One region of the Mucilaginibacter jinjuensis genome, then DNA from elsewhere that is predicted to be linked to it. Evidence: riboswitches for the same ligand, from Rfam matches in the RefSeq annotation. Region 1 holds a riboswitch; the other holds the start of a gene.
The links. Region 1 has a riboswitch for S-adenosylmethionine ahead of PQO05_RS14605 (O-acetylhomoserine aminocarboxypropyltransferase/cysteine synthase family protein). Riboswitches for the same ligand answer to the same signal wherever they lie in the genome.

Region 1 (4,440 bases):
CATACGTGTGGTTTGGTTTGTGCGTTTGTATATGATTACGTTGTAATATTTTTGACTGCTACAGTTAAAGCTGAATTTTTCTTCTTTATTTTGACGCTATGCATATCGAGACTATCGCCATCCACGCAGGAAACCATACAGACGAAACCACCAGAGCAGTTATAAAACCCATTGTAATGTCGAGCACGTTTGAGCGCGGCCCCGATGGTGATTACCCTGGCGGTTATATGTACGGCCGCATTGCCAACCCTAATCGCAGTCAGTTAGAAAACGTTTTGGCTAAGCTGGAACTGGGCGAAGATGCAGCAGCTTTTTCATCAGGCAATGCAGCTGGCATGGCGGTATTTCAATCATTAAAACCAGGTACGCATATTATAGCGCCTGATGATATGTACCATGGTTTGCGCAATCAGTTGAAGACACTTTTTGCAGGCATACTGTGGTTCGATTTTATCGATCTGAGTGATTTGGAACTGGTTGAACAATCTATTAAACCGCATACCGGCTTAATATGGATAGAAACACCATCTAACCCATTATTAAAACTAAGCAATATTACAGCGCTGGTAAAATTGGCCCATGCGCACGATTTGAAGGTTGTGGTTGATAACACCTTTGCCTCTCCTATCTGTCAATTACCGCTTACTTTGGGGGCTGATTTAGTAATGCACTCATCAACCAAATATATTGGCGGCCATAGTGACATTACAGGCGGCGTTTTAATTACACCGGTGAAAGATGAATGGTGGGAACGTATCCGCAATGTGCAAAGCATGGGTGGTGCTGTGCCATCTCCGCAGGATTGTTATTTCTTAGTCCGCAGTATTAAAACATTACCTTACCGTATGCGTGGCCACGTAAACAACGCACAATTAATGGCCGAATTTTTAGAGAAACATGCCAAAGTTGAAGCTGTAATGTACCCCGGGCTGGAAAGCCACCCGCAGCACCAACTGGCTAAACTGCAAATGCTGGCCTTTGGAGGTATGTTATCATTTACGGTTAAGGGCGGTGCCGATGAAGCAAAAAAGGTTGTAAATACGGTAAAGCTATTTGCCCAGGCCACAAGCTTAGGCGGCGTAGAGAGCTTGATAGAGCACCGTGCATCAGTAGAAGGGCCGGACACTAAAACGCCTCAGAACCTGATCCGCGTATCTGTTGGTTTAGAGCACATTGATGATCTGATTGAGGACATGTCTGCTACATTAGCTACGATATAATATTCCCTGCTAAATTAAACCGGGTCGCCCGGATCTTCGTGTTTACCCGGTTTAATTTCAGATTCCTCTATTTCTTTTTCGAAGTCTTTCTCATCTTTTTGGTTGCGTTTCACCAACCAGATAATGCCTGCAATAACAAGTATTATTATTAAACCGGCTATAGGATAGTTCATGGTTTCTGCTTTTAATTAGGAAGTTGCAAGATTATAATTTGTTTCTTTTCAGCAGGTTATCTTTATGTTAAGATATGGTGCTTAGTACATCGCCCGATGACATTTCAATAAAATTGAAATTTAATTTGGAATTATGATCTGGTTTGCCCTACCTTTGAAATAATATTTGGTAGTAGTACCACGATCAATTTCCCCTCAAAGGTTTTTGATTTATATAGAAGCGGCGAGAGAACAGGCTCCAAAACCCGCTGGCAACCCTCTAAAAGGTAGAGAAGGTGCCAATTCCTGACCCGGAAATAATTAACCCCGGGGCATATAAATGATAAAATGGAAAAATTAATTCGCATTCTTCAGCAGTACTTAACTCCTAAACAAGGTCCTTCAGTTGTTTTAATTCCGGTTAGAGCAAAAAACTGTATGCACACTTGTTGTTGCTGTTGCTAATGCAATAACACGTTCCCTTTCTCCTTCCTGAAACTGTACGTGTATTCCATGGATATCCTATATCCCATAGTGTGTTTATAACATTTTGTTTAACTACTAAATCTATCCCCCATGTCTACATTAAAATTCGAAACCCTACAACTACATGCAGGCCAGCAGGCTGACCCAACAACAGGTTCACGCGCAGTGCCGCTATATCAAACAACATCTTATGTTTTTAATAATGCCGAGCATGGCGCCAATCTTTTTGCATTAAAAGAATTTGGCAACATTTACACCCGCATTATGAACCCCACTACCGACGTTTTTGAGAAACGTATCGCAGCATTAGAAGGTGGCGTGGCGGCCCTTGCAACAGCATCGGGACAAGCGGCACAATTTATCGCACTTAACAATATACTGCAAACCGGTGATAACTTCGTTACCTCTCCTTTTCTTTATGGAGGCAGCTATAACCAGTTTAAAGTTGCCTTTAAACGCCTCGGTGTTGAAGCCCGTTTTGCCAAAGATGATACAGCAGAAAATATTGAACTGCTGATTGATGATAAAACCAAAGCCATTTACCTCGAAACCATTGGCAACCCCGGCTTTAGTATCCCTGACTTTGAGAAAGTTGCAGCTGTTGCTAAAAAGCACGACCTGCCTTTAATAGTCGATAATACCTTTGGTGCCGGTGGCTACCTGTTCCGCCCCTTAGAGCATGGTGCACACATCGTGGTAGAATCTGCCACCAAATGGATTGGCGGCCATGGTACATCTATAGGTGGAGTTATTGTTGACGGTGGAAATTATAACTGGGGCAATGGTAAATTCCCGCAATTTACTGAGCCGTCTGAAGGGTATCACGGATTGGTATTTGCTGATGTATTTGGCATCGGTGGCCCTTTTGGTAATATTCAATTCATTATCCGCGCTCGTGTTGAAGGACTGCGCGATTTTGGTTCGTCACAATCACCTTTCAATTCATTTTTACTGATTCAAGGATTAGAAACCCTTTCACTACGCGTACAACGCCATGTAGATAATACTTTAGAACTGGCTAAATGGCTGGAACAACAACCACAGGTAGCTAAAGTAAATTATCCGGGCTTGCCATCATCGCCGCACCATGCTTTAGCTAAAAAGTATTTAAAAAATGGTTTCGGCGCTGTATTATCATTCGAATTAAAGGGCGATAAGACCAATGCCGGCACTCTGATTGATAGCCTGCAACTGGTTAGCCATCTTGCTAACGTTGGCGATGCTAAAACGCTGATCATCCAACCATCGGCAACTACGCATCAACAACTGAGTGATGAAGAGCAATTATCTGCAGGTGTTACACCTACCCTGTTACGTGTAGCCGTAGGTATTGAGCATATAGATGACATTAAAGCCGATTTTGAACAGGCTTTTGCAAAAATAAAAGAAACTAAATCTGAATTGGAGCTGGCATAACATCTCTCCTAACATTTCGCCTTTGGCGGAAAGGAATATGACGACGAATACAATGAATACTGAAATATATAAGCATCCGGAAGAATTTGTTCTGGAATCGGGTAAAAAAATAAAGGGGCTGGAAATAGGTTTTCATACTTATGGAAGGCTCAATAAGAATCGGGATAACGTAGTGTGGGTATGCCATGCCCTCACTGCAAATTCCGATGTGTTTGACTGGTGGCAAGGCTTTTTTGGCGAAGGTAATTTCTTTAACCCGGATGAACATTTTATTGTTTGTGCTAACATCCTGGGTTCGCCTTACGGCACCAGCAATCCGCTATCTGTAAACCCCGATACTAACGAGCCTTATTATCTCAGTTTTCCGCAGTTCACTATTCGCGATGTTGTTAAGGCGCACCAACTATTGGCTGATAGCTTGGGGATTGATAATATCCATATCCTTATCGGCGGCTCACTGGGCGGTCAACAAGCTTTGGAATGGAGCATTGATCAACCAGAAAGAATTAAGAACCTGATTTTGATTGCTACAAACGCGAAACACTCGCCGTGGGGCATTGCCTTTAACGAATCGCAAAGATTAGCCATTACTTCAGACCGTACTTTCTATGCCAATACCGCTAAAGGTGGCGCTAAAGGCTTAAAGGCGGCACGTAGCTTTGCATTGCTATCGTACCGTAACTACAAAACTTACTCGCTTACCCAGCAAGAAGAGAATGCAGATGTCACCGATAATTTCAAAGCATCATCGTACCAAAGCTACCAGGGCGAAAAACTGGTAAACCGTTTCAATGCCTACAGCTACTGGTATTTAACAAAAGTAATGGATTCGCACGATGCCGGCCGTGGCCGCAAAAGCGTTGAAAAGGCACTGAGCACCATTAAAGCTAAAACGCTGGTAGTGGGTATCCGCTCAGACGTTTTGTTTCCTTTGGAAGAGCAACAATACCTGTTTCAGCATATCCCAAAAGCAGCTTTTGCAGAATTGGATTCATTTTACGGGCACGATGGCTTTTTAATTGAGACTGAATCACTGACCAATATTGTGACTTCTTTTTTTAAAACAGATGTAAAGGGTAAGATCATTGAACTGCAGCAATCTGCTTAAAAACATATAAGAACCTTGTTTTAATTAGTTTTCTTAGTTTTTTAACAAAAAAATGACA
Region 2 (4,440 bases), 2.7 Mb from region 1:
TTAACTTCCGCGAGCATGTGATCGAAGAGTTTAAGCGTAATAACATCGACTATTACATTAACTTTGGCGGCGAACTGGACGATTTTAATTGGCGCGCCTTAAAACCGTTACAGGTATTTAAAAAAATTGAAGAACAGTTAATGCGCAGGCTTACTTAATTTGTTCTTCATAAAATTGTACTAACTTAGATCATTAATTATAATTCAAAAAATGGAAACTAAAAGTAATTACACCTACGACGATAACGTTATCCAACTGGACGACGAAGTTGCAGCATCTCGCAGGTTTATAGCTAACGTATTTATGTGGATGTTTGTGGCATTGGGTATTTCTGCCTTCTGCGCATTCTTATTTGCAACCACACCAAGTTTATTAACATTAGTAATTGATCCGTTAACCGGCCGCAACACCGGTTTGGGTACTATCTTAATGTTTGCACCTTTTGCCTTTGTAATGGCAATTTCATTCGGTTTAAACCGTCTGTCGTTCCCGGTACTGGGTATCTTGTTTGTGGCTTTTGCTGCGCTACTGGGTGTTAGTTTAAGCTTCATCTTATTAGTTTATACGGCTGCTTCTGTAGCTGGTGTATTCATCACCGCATCGGCAGTATTTGGTGTTATGGCCATTGCAGGTTACACTACTCACCAGGATTTAACCAAATTTGGTTCATTAATGATCATGGGCCTAATTGGTATGGTTATCGCAACCGTGGTAAACTTCTTTTTACACAGCGAAGGTTTAAGCATTATTTTAAGCTATGTAGGTGTTGCCGTATTTACCGGCTTAACTGCTTATGATGTGCAAAAATTAAAACGTATTGGTGCAGGTATTGAGTATGGCGATGCATCTGGCAAAAAAATGGCCATTATGGGTGCCTTAACCTTATATCTTGATTTCCTGAACCTGTTCTTATCATTATTAAGAATTTTCGGTAGAAGGAAATAATAAGCAAGCATAATTTAAAGAAAGAGCTGCCTGAGAGGGCGGCTCTTTTTGTTTTATATGTCGCCCAATCGTCATGCTGAACTTGTTTCAGCACCCCACTTGCTAAGTTTACAATTACACAGTCTGCTACCTGTACTGTGGGATCCCGATCCCAACGATAGTCGGGACGGGATGACGTGAGTTCAATAAACCCGGGTGAAGCGGATACCGGCCTTGCGATTAAGGCCTGCGTAGTATGAGCGTAACACGGGGCTACAGTACCGATGAAATGCTGACATTCATTTTCAGAATTGCACTACGAAGAAGATCCTTCGCTATCGCTCTCCAAAGGAGTCCTTCGGACTGGATGACAAAGTTTATCGAATAATCAATATCTCTCGATCATTGAAAACCATCCTCAAATCACATCACTATTAATTTCTCAAATCATTTTCAACTCATTTTCAAATTCTCAAATCATCTGCACATCTTCATATTCGCACATCTGCACATCCTACTGTCATCTTACATTCCCCTCATCTGCACATTAACGAAACCACTTGCATATTACCACTTTATTGTGCAATTTTGTTGCGCTTATAGAGAAAGATGGAGGGATTAGACCCTGCGAAATCTTAGCAACCTGTGCCAACAAGGTGCTGCATTCTACTCAAACACGTTTGGGAAAGATAAGCGAATTTAGAAGGTATATAACCGACTTTTTCGAATAAGCTTTATTTAGATGTGAGATATTAGATGTGAGATCTGAGATGCATTAGCATGTCTGTTTCAGGCTGATAGCTCAAGTAAATTTAATAGATGATGTGATTTTGCGGCTTGGGTATTTTCTCAAATCTCATATCTCACATCTCATATCTCAACATGAGTATTAGAGAAGAATTACAGAAAAGAGTATTAATAATTGACGGCGCAATGGGTACCATGATACAACGGTACCAATTAACCGAAGAAGATTTTCGTGGCAACAGGTTTAAAGATCACCCTTCTGATTTGAAGGGTAATAACGACCTGCTTAACCTTACGCGCCCCGATGTGATTAAGGCCATTCATAATGAATACCTGGAGGCCGGTGCCGATATTATTGAAACCAATACCTTCAGCACCCAACGCATTTCATTGGCCGATTACCACATGGAGGAGCTGGATTATGAAATGAGTTACGAAGGTGCCCGCATTGCCCGCGAAGCGGTTGATGAGTGGAATATAAAAACGCCGGAGAAGCCACGCTTTGTGGCCGGTGCCGTTGGCCCTACCAACCGTACTGCATCATTATCGCCCGATGTAAATGATCCTGGTTACCGCGCTGTTACTTTTGATGATTTGGCCGAGGCTTATTATGCACAGGTGCGCGGTTTATTTGATGGTGGCAGTGATGTGATTTTGATTGAAACCATCTTTGACACACTGAATGCAAAGGCGGCATTATTTGCCGTACAACGTTATTCGGAAGAAAGTGGCAAGCAATTACCGATCATGATTTCGGGTACTATAACCGATGCTTCGGGCCGTACGCTATCAGGGCAAACGGTTGAGGCTTTCTGGAACTCGATCCGTCACGCCAACCTACTTTCTGTTGGTTTAAACTGTGCACTTGGTGCTAAAGAAATGCGTCCGCACATTGAGGAACTTTCGCAAAAGGCCGATGTATTTATTTCGGCCTATCCTAACGCCGGTTTACCAAATGAGTTTGGTGGTTACGACGAAATGCCGCACGAAACAGCGCATTTGGTAGACGACTTTTTAAAAGCAGGTTTTGTAAATATTGTAGGCGGCTGCTGTGGTACTACGCCAGAACATATTAAATGTATTGCAGACCGTGCTGCGCTATATCCACCACGACCAATCCCGCATCCCGAACCACACATGCGTTTGAGCGGCTTGGAGGCTGTTACCATAACGCCCGAGGCTAACTTTGTTAACGTGGGTGAGCGGACCAACATTACAGGTTCGCCTAAATTTTCGAAGTTGATTTTGGCCGAGAATTATGAGGAGGCCTTAACAGTAGCCCGCCAGCAGGTAGAAGGCGGCGCACAGGTGATTGACATTAACATGGATGAAGGGATGATCAACTCGGAAGAGGTGATGGTAAAATTCCTGAACCTGGTTGCGTCTGAGCCCGATATTGCAAAGCTGCCTATCATGGTCGATTCATCAAAATGGACCGTTATTGAGGCTGGATTGAAATGTTTGCAAGGTAAGGGTATCGTCAACTCGATCTCCCTCAAAGAAGGCGAAGAAAAGTTTAAAGAATACGCCCGCAAAATTATGAGCTATGGCGCCGCAACGGTTGTAATGGCGTTTGACGAACAAGGCCAGGCCGATTCATACGAGCGCCGTATTGAAATCTGTAAAAGATCGTACGATATATTGGTTAACGAAATTGGCTTCCCTCCGCAGGATATCATATTCGATCCTAATATTTTAACGGTTGCTACCGGCTTAGAGGAACACAACAATTACGCGGTAGACTTTATTAACGCCACCCGATGGATTAAAGAAAATCTGCCGATGGCTAAGGTGAGTGGTGGTGTAAGTAATATTTCGTTCTCGTTCCGCGGTAATAACGTGGTGCGCGAGGCAATGCACTCTGCCTTTTTATACCACGCCATTAAGGCGGGCATGGATATGGGCATCGTAAACGCAGGTATGCTGGAAGTTTACGAGCAAATCCCTGCTGACTTGTTGACTAAAGTAGAAGATGTTCTTTTAAACCGTCATCCCGAAGCTACAGAACGTTTAGTAGAATATGCCGATACTGTAAAGAGTAAAGGTAAAGAAGTGGTACGCGACGAGGCCTGGCGTAATGCCCCAGTAGAAGAGCGCCTGTCACACGCCCTGGTAAAAGGTATTATCGAATACCTGGATGCCGATGTGGAAGAATGCCGTCAACAATACGCCAAACCGCTGGAGGTTATTGAAGGCCCGCTAATGAGTGGCATGAACATCGTAGGTGATTTGTTCGGCGCGGGTAAAATGTTCTTGCCGCAGGTGGTAAAATCAGCCAGGGTAATGAAAAAGGCTGTAGCTTATCTGCTACCTTTTATTGAAGAAGAAAAACTAAAAAATGCCGATACCACTTCGCGCAAAAACGCTGGGAAAGTTTTAATGGCCACCGTTAAAGGTGACGTGCATGATATCGGCAAAAACATAGTTGGTGTAGTACTGGCTTGTAACAACTTCGAGGTGATAGACCTTGGGGTGATGGTACCTGCTCAACGAATCCTGGACGAGGCCAAGAAACAAGAAGTTGATATTATCGGGCTAAGCGGATTAATCACGCCATCATTAGATGAAATGGTCCACTTCGCTAAAGAGATGGAACGCGAAGGTTTAAGCATTCCGCTGATTGTGGGTGGTGCTACCACTTCACGCATCCATGCTGCGGTTAAAATCGCACCAAATTATTCTGGCCCTGCCATACATGTGTTGGATGCATCGCGCAGCGTAACAGTATGCAGTAACCTGATGAGCGAAGAAAATAAAGCACCGTATGTA

Region 2: it holds a riboswitch for S-adenosylmethionine, as region 1 does, so the genes downstream of both, metH (methionine synthase) here and PQO05_RS14605 (O-acetylhomoserine aminocarboxypropyltransferase/cysteine synthase family protein) in region 1, are expected to answer to the same signal.

Annotation. Positions count from the first base shown of each region.
Region 1 is NZ_CP117167.1:3,234,265-3,238,704, reverse strand. Features, by position in the region: gene PQO05_RS14620 (hypothetical protein) at 1-3, opposite strand, end outside; gene PQO05_RS14615 (trans-sulfuration enzyme family protein) at 99-1,220, shown strand; gene PQO05_RS14610 (hypothetical protein) at 1,235-1,393, opposite strand; SAM riboswitch class I at 1,601-1,715, shown strand; gene PQO05_RS14605 (O-acetylhomoserine aminocarboxypropyltransferase/cysteine synthase family protein) at 1,949-3,274, shown strand; gene PQO05_RS14600 (homoserine O-acetyltransferase family protein) at 3,327-4,382, shown strand.
Region 2 is NZ_CP117167.1:5,976,835-5,981,274, forward strand. Features, by position in the region: gene PQO05_RS25880 (hypothetical protein) at 1-158, shown strand, start outside; gene PQO05_RS25885 (Bax inhibitor-1/YccA family protein) at 211-945, shown strand; SAM riboswitch class I at 1,519-1,620, shown strand; gene metH (methionine synthase) at 1,807-4,440, shown strand, end outside.